DNA from 2 places in the Rhizobium sp. TRM95796 genome. Region 1 is predicted to be linked to the other one. Evidence: predicted binding sites of a transcription regulator. Region 1 holds the regulator's gene; the other holds the start of a gene.

Evidence for each region. The regulator PhoB, encoded in region 1, activates phosphate uptake and scavenging genes when phosphate is short. The targets are predictions, from matches to a motif close to TGTCATNNANCTGTCAT.
Region 2: OCK01_RS02540 (DUF47 domain-containing protein) is a predicted target of PhoB. The motif match lies at 5,505-5,521, and genes of this name have one in related genera.

Annotation. Positions count from the first base shown of each region.
Region 1 covers NZ_JAOXHE010000006.1:397,308-407,090, reverse strand. Annotated here, with positions in the region: gene pstC (phosphate ABC transporter permease subunit PstC) at 1-275, shown strand, start outside; gene pstA (phosphate ABC transporter permease PstA) at 275-1,567, shown strand; gene pstB (phosphate ABC transporter ATP-binding protein PstB) at 1,579-2,397, shown strand; gene phoU (phosphate signaling complex protein PhoU) at 2,437-3,153, shown strand; gene phoB (phosphate regulon transcriptional regulator PhoB) at 3,217-3,900, shown strand; gene OCK01_RS15995 (hypothetical protein) at 3,972-5,222, opposite strand; gene OCK01_RS15990 (NAD(P)H-dependent flavin oxidoreductase) at 5,438-6,397, shown strand; tRNA gene OCK01_RS15985 (tRNA-Thr) at 6,509-6,584, shown strand; gene OCK01_RS15980 (PilZ domain-containing protein) at 6,756-7,022, shown strand; gene OCK01_RS15975 (hypothetical protein) at 7,046-8,335, opposite strand; gene hutC (histidine utilization repressor) at 8,375-9,103, opposite strand; gene OCK01_RS15965 (zinc-dependent alcohol dehydrogenase) at 9,096-9,783, opposite strand, start outside.
Region 2 covers NZ_JAOXHE010000001.1:520,251-530,033, reverse strand. Annotated here, with positions in the region: gene OCK01_RS02570 (FecCD family ABC transporter permease) at 1-706, opposite strand, end outside; gene OCK01_RS02565 (ABC transporter substrate-binding protein) at 1,049-1,999, opposite strand; gene OCK01_RS02560 (ABC transporter ATP-binding protein) at 1,996-2,805, opposite strand; cobalamin riboswitch at 2,929-3,143, opposite strand; gene OCK01_RS02555 (M10 family metallopeptidase C-terminal domain-containing protein) at 3,297-4,616, shown strand; gene OCK01_RS02550 (cupin domain-containing protein) at 4,745-5,167, shown strand; gene OCK01_RS02545 (hypothetical protein) at 5,168-5,368, opposite strand; gene OCK01_RS02540 (DUF47 domain-containing protein) at 5,538-6,182, shown strand; gene OCK01_RS02535 (inorganic phosphate transporter) at 6,182-7,186, shown strand; gene OCK01_RS02530 (class I SAM-dependent methyltransferase) at 7,201-7,965, opposite strand; gene OCK01_RS02525 (helix-turn-helix transcriptional regulator) at 8,051-8,833, shown strand; partial or broken gene OCK01_RS02520 (helix-turn-helix domain-containing protein) at 8,973-9,353, shown strand; gene OCK01_RS02515 (hypothetical protein) at 9,690-9,783, shown strand, end outside.

The DNA.
Region 1 (9,783 bases):
TCGTAGGCGGCGTGTTGCTGGCTTTGAGCCGCGCCATCGGTGAAACCATGATCGTTGTCATGGCCGCCGGCTTGATTGCCAAGATCACGCTCAATCCCTTCGACTCCGTGACCACAGTGACGGTTCAGATCGTCACCCTGCTGACCGGCGACGCCGAATTCGACAACCCGAAAACGCTGGCTGCCTTCGCGCTTGGCTTGGTGCTTTTCATCATTACGCTCATTCTCAACATTATCGCCCTGCAAACAGTCCGCAAATATCGGGAGAAGTACTGATGACCTCAGTCTCCGCAACCAATCCGACCACAGCCGTAGACTGGCAGTCGAAAAGCATGGCGGACCGGCGCAAATCGCGCTACGCGGCCGAGGCTCGGCTGAAGGGCTACGGGGTGGCGGCCATCGTTTTCGCCCTCGGCTTCCTGGTCTTTCTTATCGGCTCCATATCGCTGACCGGATATCGCGCTTTCACCCAGACCATGGTTGAGATCGAGATCGACCTCAGCGCCGCTGCGATCGACAAGAATGACCTCATGGGCGCCGACTGGAGAGGCGTTGTTCGCGACGCGCTCAAGGTCTATGGCGGCGATATTTCCCGCCGCGACCAGAAGGAATATTTCGGCCTGTTTACCGACCAGGCGCCCTATCTGGTGCGTGACGAAGTGATGGCCGATCCGGCCAAGCTTGTCGGCAAACATTCCTACAAGATCCCGATGTCGGATCCTGCCGACCAGCTCGCCAAGGGTCAGGTCGACCGTTCGATCCCGGAAGACCAGCGCCGCGTCACCGACAAGCAGATCGCCTATTTCGATGCGCTGGTGGCCAAGGGCGCGGTGTCGTCGCCCTTCAACTGGGGCCTGTTCTTCAACCCGGACAGCCGGTTTCCTGAACTCGCCGGGTTGTCCGGCGCGATCTCCGGATCCTTCTGGACGCTTCTGGTGACCCTGGCGATCTCTCTGCCGATCGGCATCGCCGCAGCCATCTATCTTGAAGAGTTCGCGCCGAAGAACCGCTGGACCGATCTGATCGAGGTTAACATCAACAATCTCGCCGCCGTTCCCTCGATCATCTTCGGTCTGCTCGGCCTGGCCGTCTTTCTCGGTTGGTTCGGTCTGCCGCGTTCCGCGCCGCTCGTCGGCGGTCTCGTTCTGTCGCTGATGACGCTTCCGACGCTGATCATCACAACGCGCAATTCGCTGAAGTCGGTTCCGTCCTCGATCCGCGAAGCGGCGCTTGGCATTGGCGCATCGAAGCATGAGGCAATCTTTCACCATATTCTTCCCCTCGCCATGCCTGCGGTCATGACGGGCACCATCATCTCCCTGGCGCGCGCGCTCGGCGAGACGGCGCCGCTGTTGTTGATCGGAATGAACGCATTCATCACATCGGAGCCGGGTGGTGTTATGGATGCTGCGACGGCTCTGCCCACCCAGATCTATATCTGGGCGGACAGCCCTGAACGGGGCTTCGTCGCGCGAACCTCCGCAGCAATCCTCGTGTTGCTCGGTTTCCTGATCGTCATGAACGGCATCGCCATTTACCTGAGACAGCGCTTCGAGCGCCGCTGGTAAGGAGAACTCACATGAACATGCTGACAGATATCGAAGTTGAAAAAGCGCTGGTAAAACCGATGAGCGATACACCTGAACTGAAGATGATCGGCAAGGATGTTTCCGTCTACTACGGCGAGAAGCGGGCCTTGTTCGACGTCAATCTCAACATCCGCAAGAACACGGTTACCGCGCTGATCGGGCCGTCGGGTTGCGGCAAGTCCACCTTCCTGCGCACGCTGAACCGCATGAACGACACGATCGACGGTTGCCGCGTGACCGGGGAGATCAAGCTCGACAATCAGGATATCTATGCGACGTCGATTGACGTGGTCGAACTGCGCGCCCGTGTCGGCATGGTGTTCCAGAAGCCGAACCCTTTCCCGAAATCGATCTACGAAAATGTCGCCTACGGCCCACGTATTCATGGCTTGGCCCGCACCAATCAGCAACTCGACGCAATCGTCGAACAGAGCCTGCAGCGCGCCGGCCTGTGGAACGAAGTCAAGGATCGTCTGCTCGAAGCCGGCACCGGCCTGTCCGGGGGACAGCAGCAGCGTCTCTGCATCGCCCGCGCCGTCGCCGTCAGCCCGGAAGTCATTCTGATGGACGAGCCCTGCTCGGCGCTCGATCCGATTGCGACCGCCAAGGTCGAGGAACTGATCCACGAACTGCGCGAGAATTTCACCATCGTCATCGTGACCCACTCGATGCAGCAGGCCGCCCGCGTGTCGCAGCGCACCGCCATGTTCCATCTCGGCTATCTGGTCGAGGAGAACGACACGGACAAGATCTTCACCAATCCGGATGACCAGCGCACCCAGGATTACATCATGGGCCGCTTCGGCTGATACTTGTGACGCCGGTCTCGCCGGCTGGAGGATACATTCATGGGCGCATCCCATATCTACTCCGTCTTCGACGAAGAGCTGAAATATCTCGCCCGCCGCATCGCGGAAATGGGCGGCATGGCCGAACAGATGGTCTCCGACGCCGTTCGCGCGCTCGTCAACGCCGATGCGGCGCTGGCGCAACGCGTCATCTCCCAGGACGTGGTGATGGACGAGGCCGAGCGCGAGATCGGCGAACGCGCCGTTCTGATGATCGCCAAGCGCCAGCCGGTCGCCGCCGACCTGCGTGAAATCATCGGCTCGCTCCGCATCGCCTCCGATCTCGAGCGCGTCGGCGATCTCGGCAAATCCAACGCCAAGCGTGTCATTGCGGTGCAAAACAGCGGCATTCCGCGCACGCTCGCCCGCGGCATCGAGCATCTATCCGAACTGGCGCTTACCCAACTTCAGGACGTGCTCGACGTCTACGCGACGCGCTCGGCCGAAAAAGCCGAGGCCATCCGCCTGCGCGACGAGGAAATCGACGCGATGTACACCTCGCTCTTCCGCGAGATGCTGACCTATATGATGGAAGATCCGCGCAACATCACGCCGTGCACGCATCTCTTGTTCTGCGCCAAGAATATCGAGCGCATCGGCGATCACGCGACCAATATCGCGGAATCGATCTTCTACATGACCACGGGCGCCCAGCCGGTCGGCGAACGTCCTAAGGACGACAACACCGCCACCGTCGTGCAGCAGCCCGCCGGATGACCTGAGACTTGAGCGCCCGGCGTCGAGCCGGGCGCCGCTCGCTTGCGAATGGAGTAAGAACGCATGCAGCCCCGTATCATGGTGGTCGAAGACGAAGAAGCGCTCGGCACCCTGCTCAGCTACAATCTCGAAGCCGAAGGCTATGACGTGGAGGTCATCGCCCGCGGCGACGAAGCCGACATCCGCCTCCAGGAGCGCGTGCCCGATCTTCTGCTGCTCGACTGGATGCTGCCCGGCGTGTCCGGCATCGAGCTGTGTCGCCGCCTGCGCATGCGGCCCGAAACCGAGCGTCTGCCGGTGATCATGCTGACCGCGCGCGGCGAGGAAAGCGAGCGCGTGCGGGGACTGTCGACCGGCGCCGACGACTATGTCGTCAAGCCCTTCTCCACGCCGGAGCTGATGGCCCGCGTCAAGGCCATGCTCCGCCGCGTGCGGCCCAACGCCATTTCCTCCGTGCTGAAATGCGGCGACGTCGAACTCGATCGCGAGACCTATCGCGTTCACCGCCGCTCGCGCGAAGTGCGGCTCGGGCCGACCGAATTCAAGCTTTTGGAATTCTTCATGTCTTCGCCGGGCCGGGTGTTTTCGCGCTCGCAACTGCTTGACGGCGTCTGGGGCCACGACATCTATGTCGACGAACGCACCGTCGACGTCCATGTCGGACGCCTGCGCAAGGCGCTGAACCTCACCAACATGCCGGATGTCATCCGCACCGTCCGCGGCGCGGGCTATGCGATGGAAGCCTGATCCATTCTGGCTCGAAGATCTGTCGAAGCGCCGGCGGCAACCGGCGCTTTTCTATTCGAGGGCTCGGGAAATCAGGATCCCGGCAGGACGCGGACGCCGTAGAGCTTGAGCTTGCGGCCCTTGCCCATGACGTCGCTGTTGATGACGATCTGCCCCGCCTCGGACGGGGCCATCTTGCCGTCGAACGTCACATGGATCAGTTCGTCGCTGCGCTCGTTGCCGACGGTGAAGCGATGACGGCCGCAACCGCCCATCGCGCCGAAGGCGCATTCGACATAGATCTGCGTCGGGACATCGCCATCGGCCTTGACGGTCAACGCGATCGTCGCGGTCTTGCCGGCGAGCGTCTGCAACAGCTCTTCGGGTGTCTCGACCGTCGCCTCGCCGTCTTTGCCGGGCGCGTTGGAGGCGATCGTCGCGCCTTCGCCGTCGCTGTCGCTGAAGGGCGTCACCAGCGCCTGGCCGCGCGGCGACACCGCATTCGGCTCCTTGCCGCTGTAGACGCTGACCCAATCGCCGGAGAAGCGGCGCAGCGGATCGAGCGGTTCGGATTGCGCCGCAGCCGGCGCGGCGGTCTGCAATTCCTTGGGCACGAGGTCGAAATTGCCTTCGCCTTTGAGTGCGACATCGATCATGCCGGTGGCGTAGACCCACCAGATCCCGAAGCCGACCGCCCCGAGAAAGCATGCATAGACGAACAGCGATACGAGGAAGGAGACGAAGCCGCGCCGTTTTCTGGGGGGCTTTTCGGCTCTGGACTTGCGCTTGGCGCCTTTGGTCTTTCGGATCTCACCCATAGGCGCAGCCGTCGGCGCGGCTGCGGGCGCGCGGCGATCGTCCGCCACGAGCCGCGCCAGAGCCTCGTCGTTGCGCGGAGTGATGTCGTCCAGCGATCCAGCGCCATTTCGCGCCCCGCCGGCCCGATCGCCGCGATCGAGTTCGATGCTAGGGGCTGTCCGCGCGTCGCCATGGGCGTCGTCGCGAACGGGTGCGGTCATGGAAAAATCCTCGTCCCGATCCGGCGCGGCGAGACGCGGTTCCGGCGCGACGGCCGGTTCGGGCTCCGGCTCGCGCTCGATCAGCACTTTTTCCAGCCGCGCCATGGACCGCAGCCTTTCGCGCTCTTCCTCCTCGATCGCCTGGATCGTGGCGTCGAGCCGCTGGCGCTGCCGGGCGATCACCTCCTCGTCCTCGACCTCCTGCTTGGCGAGGCCGGCGTCGAGCGCGTGCCGTGCGGATTGATAGATCCGGGCGCGGATCTCCGGGTCGGCGCGATCGGCGCGTTCGAGCGCGTTGCGGATAGCGTGTTCGAGACCGCTCACTGTCGTTTCAATCCCGTGCTCGTTTCAAAAACCGTGCATTTCGGTAAACATTCCCCGCCACACTTGCAAGCGCGCATGAGGGTGCGATCCCCGGCAAACACCGGCAATGCAGCCAAAAAAGGGCGACGCGGCCGTCCCGTAGAAAATTCAAGGTTGAACAATTCCGCCGGCTTTGTTTATCATGGCGGCGAAACTGGTCCATCCTGGGAGTGACTATGAGCCTGCCGTCCATTCTCACCGACAATCTCCGTTTGCCGGTCGTCGCCTCGCCATTGTTCATCATTTCCCATCCCGAGCTGGTGATCGCCCAATGCAAGGCGGGCGTCGTCGGTTCCTTTCCGGCGCTGAACGCCCGTCCCGCAAGCCAGCTCGACGAATGGCTGGCCGAAATCACCGAAACGCTCGCCGCCCATGACGCCGCCAATCCCACCAGCAAGGCCGCGCCCTTTGCGGTGAACCAGATCGTGCATACGACCAACAAGCGGCTGGAACACGACCTGACGATGTGCGTGAAATACAAGGTTCCGATCGTCATTTCCTCGCTGGGCGCGGTGCCCGAGGTCAACCAGGCGATCCATTCCTATGGCGGCGTGGTGCTGCATGACGTGATCAACAATCGCCACGCCAATTCCGCCATCCGCAAGGGCGCCGATGGGCTGATCGCGGTGGCGACCGGGGCGGGAGGGCATGCCGGCAAGCTGTCGCCCTTCGCGCTGGTCCAGGAAATCCGCGAATGGTTCGACGGGCCTCTGCTGTTGTCGGGCGCGATCGCCAATGGCGGCGCCATCCTCGCCGCCCAGGCCATGGGGGCCGACATGGCCTATATCGGCTCGCCCTTCATCGCCACCAACGAAGCGCGGGCGGTGGACGCCTATAAGCAGATGATCGTCGAAAGCTCCGCCGACGACATCGTCTATTCCAACTATTTCACCGGGATTCACGGCAACTATCTCAAGGGCTCAATCCGCGCCGTCGGGATGGACCCCGATCACCTGCCGGACGCCGAACCCTCCAAGATGGATTTCGAAAAGGCGACCGAAGGCCCCAAGGCCTGGAAGGAGATCTGGGGCTGCGGCCAGGGCATCGGCGCGGTCAAATCCGTCCTCCCCGTCGCCGACCTCGTCGATCGCTTCGAACGCGAATACAAGGCGGCCCGTGCGCGCCTCTGCGGCTGAGGCCGCCTTCGCTTTTTTCCGCGAAAACCGCCCGCCCGCGTCTTGCATTCCTGAAACTTTGATTGTATCAGCCCGTCATCGCCCGAACAGGCGATGACGGCGCTTCGCCGGGCCGCTTTAGCTCAGTCGGTAGAGCACATCATTCGTAATGATGGGGTCACGTGTTCGAGTCACGTAAGCGGCACCATTTTTCCTCTCTGCTGAGCAACAATAGAAACAGGAAGGTCGCAGAACCTGCCTCGTCACGCCTGCGCTCCCCAATCGCGCAAATTTGCACCCAATTTCTCAAGTTACCTTAATTTTATGCCGCTACAACCTCTTTACTGCGCTCTGCGCAGCGCGGTTGATGGGGAATGCGATGGTGGATCCGGTGCAGGGTGAGAACAAACGTATCGCGCCGAGATTACGCTCGCTGAAGGCGGGGCGGATCGTGTTTCATCATGGCGGATCGACGCTCGACTGCATGATCCGCAATCTTTCGGAGACCGGCGCAAAGCTTGCGATGGAGCAGGCGCTGCTGGCGCCCGATCAGTTCCAATTGCAGTTCCAGGACGGAGCGATGCGGCCCTGCACCGTGCGATGGCGCAAGCTCACCGAACTCGGCGTCAGTTTCGACGACGCCTGAGCCGATGGCGCGGCGCCTTGTCGTTAGACCGGCGTCACCGCATCGAGAAAACGGCTCAACCGGTCGCCTTCTCCGAGCGGCTCCGAGCCCATTTGCATCGCCACGGAAAAGGCGATGGCCGAGGAGATCTCGTTGTGCGAGGCGGCGCCGGCGCGGAGATTCATCACCAGTGTGGGGCAGAGGAAGAGCGCCAGTTTCAGCGTCTCGCGCCAGTCGTCCGGCAGCATGTTCCGGCTCTTTAGCAGCGCTAGAAGCGGCCGCCACAGCCGTTCGGCCTTGGTCTCCAGCAGCGCCTGCCGGACGGGGCTCAGGTCCCAATCGGTCTCGAGCGAGAGCACGCCGTCGCGATAGACGGCGCTCGCCGAGTAACGCTGCGCAGCCTCCCGTGGATCGTAGAGCCAGAAAGGGTGTGCGAAGATGTTGTGGAACGTCGCCTTGGCTTCGGCGAGCAGCGTCGGAACATGCTCGCCGGCAAACGCAGGGTCGAAGAAGGACAGGCCGGCGCCGCCCGTCTCGTGGCCTGAATACCACACATTGGCGTTGTGTGCGTCGCCATGGGCGACCACGCCGCCCGCGCCGGCGAGATGGATGGGGTTCAGCCTCTCCGCGGCGCGGGTGAACAGCGCGCCGAACGTGTCGCGATAGGCCAGGCCGTTGATGCTCACCCGTGCGGTCGAGAACCTCTCCCAGTCGAGGCTGACGCCGGGGAACCGGAAACTCTGGCCGATATAGAAATCGCGATAGCGCCCGCCGGGCGGCTGGCGCGTGGCGGGCTCGATCATTCGCTCGAAGAACAGCCGGTTGATCGGCTCGGCCCGGGCCTGATCGGCGGTGATCGGATGCAGGGTCTCGCGATAGACGGCCAGAAGACGGTCGTTCAACTCGGCTTCGGCCGCCACGGCCTCTGCTTCGGCTTCGGCGTCGGGTTGGAGATCCAAGCCGCGCAGCACGTCGGAAAAACGCGGATCGGAGCGCCGGGCATAGACAAGGATCTGCTCGCCCGGCAAAACCGACATCATCACCGGCTGATCGACCGGCAATCCGGCGCGGGCGAGAATGTCGGCGCGATAATATTCGCCCGTCATCGCCTCCTCGCCCTCTTCCTGATGGAATTTGAAGAAGTAAGCCTTGCCATCCGCCTCGAAGAAGCCGTTCAGCGAATTCAGGCTGTATTGGTCGTGATTGATGGCGAGATTTTTGGGCGAAATAGAGAACAGCTCGGACAGGAGCGTCGAGAGTTGAGCAAGGGCGCGGGGCTCGTCCGTGCGGGCCAGCGCGCGGATTTCGGCGGTGCGGCTCTTCGGCGTTTCAATCATGATCCGCTCCTTCGGGCATGTGTGGACAGCGACGGCTTAACGGATGGAGCCGGGCGTATAGCGGCTGCCGAGTGTATAGCGGCTGCTATAAGTGAAGCGGTTGACGGTGGCGACGGTCGAGCCGGTCCAGGTGCGGCGGTGTAGAAGCAGACACGGCGCCCCGGCCTCCAGCGCCAGCATGCGGGCTGTCTCCTCGTCGGCGGTGATGGCGGCGATCACCTGTTCGACTTCGGTGAGCGGCGTGCTCTTCTGCAGGAAGTCGTAGGTGGTCACGGCGGAGAAATCCTGCTTGTCGTAATCGGGCGCGAGATCGGAATTGACGAAACGCTCCTCGATCATGACAGGCATGTCGTTTTCATGATGCAGGATCACCGAATGGCCGACCGGCCTGCGGGTGGCGAAGTCGAAGGCGGCCAGCAGTTCCTGGCTCGGCTGCAGGCTTTCGAGCAGCAGGATATCGGCCCTGTAGCGCGCGCCGCGCGCGCGGATCTCGCTGGCGATATCGACGATCTCGATCAGCGTCGAATAGGGTTTCGGCGGGGCGACGAAGGTGCCGACCCCCTGGATGCGCACGAGATGGCCGTCACTCGTGAGTTCGCGCAGCGCCCGATGCACGGTCATGCGCGACACGCCGAGCATCGAGACCAGCTCGTGTTCGGAGGGAACGCGCTGATCCTTGCCCCAGGCGCCGCTGCCGATATGGTCGAGAATATAATCCTTGACCTTCTCGTAGAGTGGCCCGGCCGTTTCGGGCAGGTTAGCCATGACCGCCTCCCTGTTGTGGGACGATGATGGTTTTCAGGCCGGCGGCGCGACCCTCCAGCAGCCTCTCATAGGCGGCGGGCGTGTCGTCGAGCGTGATGCGCGCCTCGATCAGCCTGCCGAGTTTCTCGGACAGCGCCGGCATCAACGCTACCGCCTCCGGCAGTTCGTCTTCGAAAGCGTGGCAGCCGATCAAGGCGATCTCACGTTCGACCAGCAGGTTGGGATCGAGCGACAGCTTGCCATGCGAAATGCCGACCAGCGCCAGCGCGCCGCCGCCGGAGAGCAGGTCTACCAGCGCCTCCAGTGCGCCGATACTGCCCGTGGCGTCCAGCGCATGGCGCAGAGGCTGTCCATCCAGCTCCGCCGCGAGGGAGCCGGCCTCGAGATCGACGCGTCGGGCGCCCGCGACATCGCTGACGAGGGCCGCCCGCGCCGCATTGCGCTCGGCGACCAGGATCGGCCCGTCATGCAGCCGGGACAGCAGCAGCGCCGCAAGCCCGCCGATCGGGCCGCAGCCCGCCACCAGCACCGGCTCGCCGGCGGGCGGGCGCAGGCGCTTGACCGCGTGCAGCGCCACCGCGAGCGGCTCGGCCATGGCGGCGATCTCGGGCGAGAGGTCATCAGGGCAAAGCGTCACCAGTCGGGCTGGCAGTACGCATTCCTCGGCGAAACCGCCGTCG
Region 2 (9,783 bases), on a different contig from region 1:
TCGCCGCCGTCTCGTCGCCCATGGCGATGGCGTTGAGCGCCCGAGCATTGGGCTGCAGGAAGGCGAGGGCGACGGCGAGGGTGACGGCGGGGTAGAGAAGATGCGGCCATTCGGCGAGGCCCAGGCCGCCGAGCATCCAGAAGGTCACCGATTGCGCCGCGCGGGGATCACCGAGGAAAACCAGCAGGTTGGCGAGCGCGGTGAAGACGAAGGAGACGGCGACGCCTGCCAGAACCAGCCGGTCCGCGCCATTGGCGTGGCCGACGCGCGCGGCGATCGGAACGGTGATCATGGCGACGAGCGCCCCGGCGAAGGCGAAGACCGGCACGGTCAGCGCTCCCAGCACCATGCCGACATGGATCAACGCGATCACCGCGCCGACCGCCGCGCCCGAGGAGACGCCGAGCAGATGCGGATCGGCGAGCGGATTGCGGGTCAGCGGCTGCAGCACCGCGCCGGTCAGACCGAGACCCGCGCCGACCAGCCCGCCGAGAATGACGCGCGGCAGCCTGACATCCCAGACGATGCTTTCCCGTCCCGCCGACCAGTCGACCGCAATCATATCGGGCGCAATCTTGTTGGCCACGATCTTCCACACCGTGAGAGCGGGAATGGAGGCTGCGCCCAGCGACACCGCCATGATCATGGTGAGGCAGAGAAGGCCGAGGAGCGCCGCGGTGATCAGGAGGAGGCGGAGAGGGGGCATGGGGAGCGGTTGCTACTTGTTTTTGTTTCAGTTTTGCGTGCAAGATTTGTAGGTAGGCGTTTTGGCGCGCCCGGTTCCTGCGTTTCAGAGATGTCGGGGATCTTGGCCACCCCCTCTGTCCTGCCGGACATCTCCCCCTCAAGGGGGAGATTGACTCGCGGTGATGCCTCGCTTTCTCTTGACGCCATCAGTTGCGTCAACGAGGCCATTCAATGTAGCGGAAACCGGCGCCCCAGCCGATCTCCCCCCTTGAGGGGGAGATGCCCGGCAGGGCAGAGGGGGGTGTTTCCGGTCCGCAGCGCTAGCGAGTCGTCCAAGTTGCCGCCGCTCAATGCGCGCTGATCACATATTGCGCGGATGAAACGCCTTGGCCAATCGTGCGATCGCTCCGATGTTGCGTGGACCCGGCGTCGCCTCGACATAGTCCAGCACGACGAAACGATCATTCTTGACCGCGTCTACATTCTTGAAGGCCGGGTTGGTTTTCATGAAGGCGATCTTCTGCTCGGCGGTGACTTCGCCGTAATTGACGATCACCACGACTTCGGGATTGCGCTCGATCACCGGCTCCCAGGAGACTTCGGTCCAGCTTTTTTCGACGTCGTCCATGATGTTCTTACCGCCGGCGGCTTCGATCATGGCGGTGGGGATGCCGTATTCGCCCGAGGTGAAGGGCTTCTCCTCGCCGGAATCGTAGACGAAGACGCGGGCGGGACGATCGATCGGGCCGACGCCCTCGACGATTTCGGCCAACTCCTTGCGATAGCCCGCCACCAGCGCCTCGGCGCGGTCCTCGACGCGGAAGATCTTGCCGAGATTGAGGAGGTCTACGAACATATCGTCCATGGTCGGCTTGGCCTTGTTCATGATGTGAACGCAGCTTTCGGTCAGCTCATAGACCTTGATGCCGAGCGGCTGAAGGGTTTCCGGCGTCACGTCGCCGCCGACCTTCATGCCGTAATTCCAGCCGGCGAAATAGAAGTCGGCGTCGGCGCCGAGCAGCACTTCCTTGGTCGGATATTTCGGCGACAGTTCAGGCAATTCCTTGACCCCGTCGCGGATTTTCTCGTCCAGCGTCTTCCAGCCGGATACGCCGGTATAGCCGACCATGCGGTCCTGCAGCTTCAGGACCAGCATCATTTCGGTGAGGTTGACGTCGTTGGAGATGGCGCGGCTGGGGGCGGCGTCGAAGGTGACGTCGCGGTTGCAACTCTTGACCGTGACGGGGGCGGCGAAGGCGGCGGTGGCGAAAAGCGAGAAGGTTGCGCCGACGATGAGAGAAAGGGTTTTCACAGGAAAGCTCCGGAATAGGACGAACGGGAAAAGGCGAAGCGCGCGGAGCCCTCGGCGCCGATGCGGAATTTTGCGGCCTCGACGCCGAAAGCGCCGGCGATGGCTGTTTCGGTGAGCACCGTCTCGGGCGGGCCGAAGGCCGTCAGCCGTCCGCCGTTGAGAATGGCGGCGCGCGAGGCGAAGCCGGCGGCGAGATTGATGTCGTGCAGCGTGGCGATGACGGTGACGCCCAAGCCTTCAAGCAGATGCAGGATGTCGAGCTGGTGGCGGATGTCGAGATGGTTCGAGGGCTCGTCGAGGATCAGCAGACGCGGCTCCTGGGCGAGCGCCCGGGCCACCAGCACACGTTGCTTTTCCCCCCCGGACAGGGTGGAAAACTGCCGCCCGGCGAGGTTTTCGAGGCCGAGATGCTCCAGCGCATGGTGGACCTTGGCGCGGTCTTCCTCCGACCAGCGGCTTAATCCCCGCCGCCAGGGAATACGGCCCATCATGACGATGTCGCGCACGCTGAAAGGGAAGGCCGCCGGGCTTTCCTGCAGCACCACCGCCACCTTGCGGGCGAAGTCGCGCTGCGGGATCGACCAGATGTCCTCGCCGCCGAGCAGCACCGAGCCGTCGCTCGGCCGGACGCCGCGAAACAGGCAGCGCAAGAGCGTCGTCTTGCCGGCGCCATTGGGGCCGACGATCGCCAGACGTTCACCGGCGGAAATTCGCAGGGAGATGTCGGCGATGAGTTTCGGGCCGCGCGGCGGGGCGAAGCTGACGCCGCGGGCTTCGAGATCCAGACCGTCCACCGCGCAGTTCATGACGCGGCCTCGGGCAGACGCCCGGTTTTGTGGAGAAGGCGGATTGGCGCCGCCATACGCATCAGGTTATGACCGGCGAGACGCCGGCCGCCATTCGATAATCGCATCGGAACACCCCGTCCGTGGTTACTGTCGCTGAATGGCAGGTCTCCTGGCTTGCGGGTCTTCGCCGGTCTGCGCCTTCCCAGCTTTCGCCAGTGGCTCGTTGCAGACAGGCTCGCCGCATACAGTTGCGGGGGCAGCCACGGCTTCGGCCCCTCTGGGGTCGTCCTCACCGTGTTCCCTATTAAGCCGTCGCCCATTTTCGCGGCGACAGCGCCATTCTTCTCTGTCATGCCATCAACTCTCTTATCGCGCAAGCCGGATCGCGACATCCAGTTTCGTCTCTTGCTTTGTAATGGTATAACATTTGTTGACTGTCAATCGTTCACCATGGTTTTCGACGCGGTGTTTACGGGTCGCGGCTAACAATAGGGGAGAAGGAGCCGCGCATGCTGAACTGGAACACGATCACCGAACATGGCGACTATGCTGCGGAACGCTCGGCGTTGCTGACGTTGCTGGAGGGCGCGACGACCAAGCCGTATGTCGATATCGTCGGCGTGCCGACGATCGGCATCGGCTTCAGCCTGCGCGCCAATCTCGACAAGGTGCTGCTGGCGATGGTCGGGGAGGAACATTACAGCGAGACACTTCTGTCGAAGCTCGACGCCGTGGTGGACAAGACCCATTCTTACGGCTCCAGCGCCACACTGATCTCGGCGCTCGACAAGGTGATGGCGGCGTGGAGCAAGTCGGTCGACAGCGATGTTCCCAAGACATTCGCCTTCGCCAGCAGCGACCAGATCGCCGAAGCGCTCGACCTGATTTCCCCGACCTATGACAGCTATGTCGACAAGTGGTTGTCCGGCATTCCGGACTCCGATGAGCGCATGGCGCTGTTCTCGCTGGCTTACAACAATCCGGGCCTGCTGGGCTCCGGGTTGAAGGCCGCGATCGAGGAGGGGGATCGCGCCGAAGCCTGGTTCCAGATCCGCTACTATTCCAATGGCGGCGCGAGCGCCGGCCAAGGCATCGCCAACCGCCGCTATGTCGAAGCCGATCTCTTCGGACTCTATGACAAGGACGGCAAGGCGACATTCTCGGAAGCGGTTCAAACGGGCCAGATGCTGGCGGAATGGCATGAGAAAATTCTGAGTTACGAGGCGAATTACGATCCGGGCGAGGCGGCGAAGATCAAGGGCGTCGAAACGATCGGCGACATCACCGAAGAACTCGCGCCGGCCATCCGCACGGCGCTCAAGACTTTCGGCCTGTCGGCCAAGACGGAGGTCGAGGAACTGCTCGCCACCGACAAGGGCGTGACCACGGTCTATGGCGACGGAACGAGCGCCGACAGCGCCGCAAACGATGCCGACATGTTGATCGGCCGCGCGGGCGCCGACACGCTCTATGGCGGGACGGGAAACGACATTCTCGTCGGCCGCGCCGGCAGCGATCTTCTGTCTGGAGGAGCGGGAGACGATCTGTTCGTCTTCTCGACCGCAAAGGACAGCACCGCCAAGGCTTCTGATCTCATCGACGACTTCACCAAGGGCGAAGACCAGATCGCGCTGACCAAGGCGCTCGATGGCGACTACGATTTTCTCGCCCGCGGCGTCGGCTTTTCCGGCGAGGGCGCCGAAATCGGCTGGCGTTGGAAGGGCGGTGACACGCTGGTAACGGTGGACCGGGATGGTGACGGCGGGGCCGATCTAATCTTCAAGCTGGATGGGAAGATACGGCTGACCGACGCGGATTTCATGATGTGAGCAGTAAACACGTCGCCATTCCGCGATTTCCGACTTCTGGGCGGATAGTCGACTTTCCAACGCGGTGATGTCTATAAGGCTGGCGAAACAGGACGCCGCCGCTCAGCGACTACGTCAACGGAGAGCCCATGACCACCGCCCGCGACATCATCGACGCCCTCGAACTCGAGCCGCATCCGGAAGGCGGCTGGTATGTGCAGACCTTCAAGGACGGCGAGACGCGGGACGGCAGAGCGTGCTCCACCTGTATCTATTATTTGTTGGAGGCCGGGCAGCGTTCGCATTGGCACAAGGTCGATGCGGTGGAGGTCTGGCACTATTACGCGGGCGCGCCGCTGACCTTGCGCCTTTCCGCCGATGGCAAGACGGCGCGCGCCTCAACCCTCGGCCCCGACGTGCTGGCGGGACAACATCCGCAGGTCGTGGTGCGCAAGGACGAATGGCAGAGCGCCGAGAGCCAGGGCGACTGGACGCTGGTGGGCTGCACCGTCGCGCCCGGCTTCGACTTCGCGGGCTTCACCATGGCCGAGCCGGGCTGGGAGCCCGGCTGATCAGGCGAGATCCGGCTGCGGCGGGCGCGGGATGCGGCTATCGGGATCGATCCGCGCCGCATCTTCCTTTCCCTTGGCCCCGTCCTCGATCTCACGGTCCGACAACTCGCCGAAAGGCGCGATCGGGATCGCCTTTCCGGTCAATGGATCAATCTGCGGGGCGGCGTCTCGGGGAGATTGGGCGACAGGCTTGGGGTTCATCATAGCAGTCCTTTCTGTCTGATGCAGGCTGTTTTGAACCCAACGGCCCGTCACGCGCCTTGTTCCCCGGTGGATAACCTCGCGTTTGGGCAACTTAACGCCCCCGGCAGTGTTTCGGCTTCGGCCTCAGGCTTTTATGACAGTTTCATGACAATTCATGGAAAGTGACATGCTGGGCCTGTTTAGGAAATTGATGCCGCGGGAAGACCGCTTCTTCGATCTGTTCGAGCGCCACTCGAAGGTGGTGATGGCGGCGGCCGAGGAGTTGCGGGCGCTTCTCGCCGGCGAGGGCGATCTCGAGGCGCATTGCGACCGCATCGTCGCGCTCGAAAACGAGGCCGACGACATCACCCGCGAGGTGCTGCTCGCGGTGCGCAAGAGCTTCATCACCCCCTTTGATCGCGGCGACATCAAGGACCTGATCCAGTCGATGGACGACGCCGTCGACATGATGCAGAAGACGGTGAAGACCATCCGCCTGTTCGAGCAGAAGAGTTTCGAGCCGGGTATGAAGGAAATGGGTGTCACCATCGTCGAGGCGGCGCGGCTCTGCGCCGAAGCCATTCCGCTGCTCGATCGCCTGGGGCCGAACCACACGCGGCTGACGGCGATCGCCGAAGAGGTGATGCGGGTGGAGGGGCGCTCCGACGACCTGCACGACCAGGGCCTCAAGGACCTGTTCCGCAAGCATGGCCACAGCAATCCGATGGCCTATATGATCGGCAGCGAGATCTATAGCGAGCTCGAAAAGGTCGTCGACCGCTTCGAAGACGTCGCCAACGAGATCAGCGGCATCGTGATCGAGAATGTCTGATGGATGCGACCCTCGCTCTGCCGCTTCTGATCGCGCTGGTGGGAATCGCGCTGTTGTTCGATTTCCTCAACGGACTGCATGACGCGGCCAATTCCATCGCCACCATCGTCTCGACCCGCGTTCTCAGGCCGCAATATGCGGTGTTCTGGGCGGCCTTCTTCAATTTCATCGCCTTTCTGTTCTTCGGCCTGCATGTGGCCGAGACGCTGGGCAAGGGCATCATCGATCCTTCGATCGTCTCGCCGCTGGTGATCTTCTCGGCGCTGATGGGCGCGATCATCTGGAATGTCGTCACCTGGATCTTCGGCATTCCCTCAAGTTCTTCGCATGCGCTGGTCGGCGGTCTCGTCGGGGCGGGCCTCGCCAAGACCGGCGGCGATGCGCTGGTGCTGACGGGGCTGTTGAAGACGGTGGGGGCGATCTTCCTGTCGCCGGCGATCGGCTTCTTCCTGGCGCTTCTGCTGGTGCTTCTGGTGTCCTGGCTATTCGTGCGCCAGACGCCGTTTGCGGTCGACAAGACTTTCCGCTTCGCCCAATTCGTCTCGGCCTCGCTTTATTCGCTCGGCCACGGCGGCAATGACGCGCAGAAGACCATGGGCATCATCGCCGTGCTGCTCTATTCGCAGGGCTATCTCGGCGGGAATTTCCATGTGCCGTTCTGGGTGGTGATTTCCTGCCAGTCGGCCATGGCCTTGGGCACGCTGATGGGCGGCTGGAAGATCGTGCATACGATGGGCTCGAAGATCACCAGGCTCAATCCGATGCAGGGCTTCTGCGCCGAAACCGGCGGCGCGCTGACCCTGTTCGGCGCCACCTGGCTCGGCATTCCCGTCTCCACCACCCACACCATCACCGGCGCGATCGTCGGCGTCGGCGCCGCCCGCCGCGTCTCCGCCGTGCGCTGGGGTCTGGCCGGCAATATCGTCATCGCCTGGATCGTGACGCTGCCGGCGGCGGCGGCGATCTCCGCCGCCTTCTATTTCCTCGGCGGATTGTTCGGCTGATCGCGGCGGGCGGCTCAGGCCGCCCGCGCTTCAAGAAGCGCCATGTCGAGCATGAAGGAGCCGTCGGGCTCGATCTCGAAATAGGCTTTCACATCGGCGCTCGCGCTCTCCTGCACCGAGCGGATCGCGGCGACGAGCTCGGGCGGCGTCGCCATGCGGGCGATCCAGCTCGAAAACTCCATCTGCATCCGCCAGCGCTTGACGCCCGTCACCTCGAAGCCTGCCTGTTCCAGCATCACGGTCCATTCGGCCAGCGAATAATCGCGGACATGCGAGGTGTCGCGGAGCGTCTCTACAACCTGCAAATGGCTGTCATAGAGCGGATCGGCCGAGGCGACGACATCGACGAAGAGGGCCGTCGCGCCGGGCTTCAACACGCGCCGCGCTTCGCGCAGGCCGGCTTTGGCGTCGCGCCAGTGATGGGCGGTGAAGCGACAGCCGAGCATGTCGAAGGCGGCATTTTCAAACGGCAACTTTTCCGCCGGCGCCCGGACGGTGTCGATATTGGTCAGTCCGCGCGCCGCGGCGGTCTCAGTCACGGCTTTCAGCATGTCGGCGGAGAGATCGCAGGCGGTCACCCGGCCGGCATGTTCGGCCAGCCGATAGGCGACATGGCCGCCGCCGCAGCCGAGATCGATGGCGCGGGCAGGGCGGATCGCGGCGGCGACCTTAGCGATATAACCGAGATCGGCGCCCTGGGCGTGAACGCTGGAGGCGACATAGGCTTGGGCGCGGGGGCCGAACTGCCCCTCGACATGGGTCTGGTGGCTCTTTCGCATCGATTGTCTCCTGTCTTGACTCGGCGACTATGACAGGCATTTATTCTGTTACAAGATGAGGCTTTATCCTGGTATAAGATCTGCCATGACCAGCGACCACCAACGAAAACTGCTGGGCGATTTCGTCCGCGCCCATCGCGAACGGCTGACGCCCGACCCGCCCACGGGCCGGCGTCGCACGCCGGGCTTGCGGCGCGAGGAACTGGCGGCCCGCGCCCAGCTCTCCGCCACTTGGGTGACCTGGATCGAGCAGGGGCGCGATGCGCAGGCCTCGCCGCAGGCGCTCGCGCGTCTCGCCGAGGCGCTGCTGCTGACGCGGGCCGAACGCGCCTATCTTTTTGAGCTCGCCGGCCGCCGCGATCCCGATCATGCCCAGGCCGAGCCGAGCGAGCGGGCGCCGGACAGTCTGGCCGCAATGGTCGAGGCGCTGCCGCATCCGGCCTATGGCCTAGACCGGTTCTGGAACGCCATCGCCTGGAATATCGCGGCGGCCGATCTCTTCTCCGGCTGGCTCGGGGAGGGGCGCGACCGAAATCTGCTGCGCTACATCTTCCTCGACCCTTCGGCCCGGCGCTTCATCCTCGATTGGCCCGATCGCGCCGCCCGAGCGCTCGCCGAATTCCGCGCCGATTTCGGCGCCAGCTTCAACGATCCGCCGATGCTGGCGCTGGTGGAGCGTCTGGTCGCCGACAGCGCCGATTTCGCCGCGCTCTGGAAGGCGCAGACGGTGATGGATCGCGAAGGCGGCGATCGGGGATTTCTGCATCCGGAGCGCGGGATGGTGCGTTACCGGCAGTTCACGTTTCGGCCGGCGGACCGGCCGGACTGCAAGCTGGTGATGCTGGTGAGGGAAACCCGACTGTCCTGAGATGGTAATCGCCTGACAGTTGATCTGAAGTTTCGATGCGCGACCGCGAGAGTCGAGCGCTTCGAAACGGGTGTGGCCATGCCGCGCGAGAGCGGGTTTGATGGTGTCGCCAAACATCTCGAATCCGAGGACAACGAACATGGCCACGATGGACAAAATAGCACGTCGCAAGCTGTCTTTTCTCGATCTCGCGAGCGAACTTTCCAATTTTTCCCGCGCCTGCAAGGTGATGGGCTATTCCCGCCAGCAATTCAACCAGATCCGCCTCAACTTCCAGACCTATGGAGCCGAAGGAATGATCGACCGGCTGCCTGGAGCGAAGGGGCCACATCCGAACCGCGTGCCCGCCGAGATCGAAGAGGCGATGCTCGCGCACAGCCTCGATCATCCCTGCCACGGCGCGCTTCGGGTCGAGCAGGAACTCCGGCTCAAGGGTCTTGCCGTCTCTTCAGGCGGCGTGCGCGGCGTCTGGCTGCGCCATAACCTGCTCACGGAACACGAGCGGCTGTTGCGTCTGGAGAATGAGACGACTAAACCGCGCTTCAAGACTTGTAGCCGTAAAAGACTGACGGACGCTAACCACGGGCACTAAGATCTGCCGAGGGTCAGAGCAAGCGCTCAAAGTGTAAGATTCTCATTTTTTGACTCAAATAACTTAGCGACTGAGCAGGAACCGTTCAGTCCAACACTAAGGTCAGGATCTAGAATTTTCGAAAATTCAGATTGCACGAGATCGAGCAAAGTAGACCGGATATTATCAAATTCTTGATGCCCACCCTGCCTAAATGATCTCGACTGTGTGATCAAAATCCTGTTAATATAAAAGCACAAGTCAAAAAAATGAGGAAATGGTATTATGAGGAGAATTCTTTGCACAGCTGCTATTGCCCTTTCTCTTCTCATCCCATCTGCGCTCACCGCGCAGGAGCTTCCAGCCAACATAACAGCTA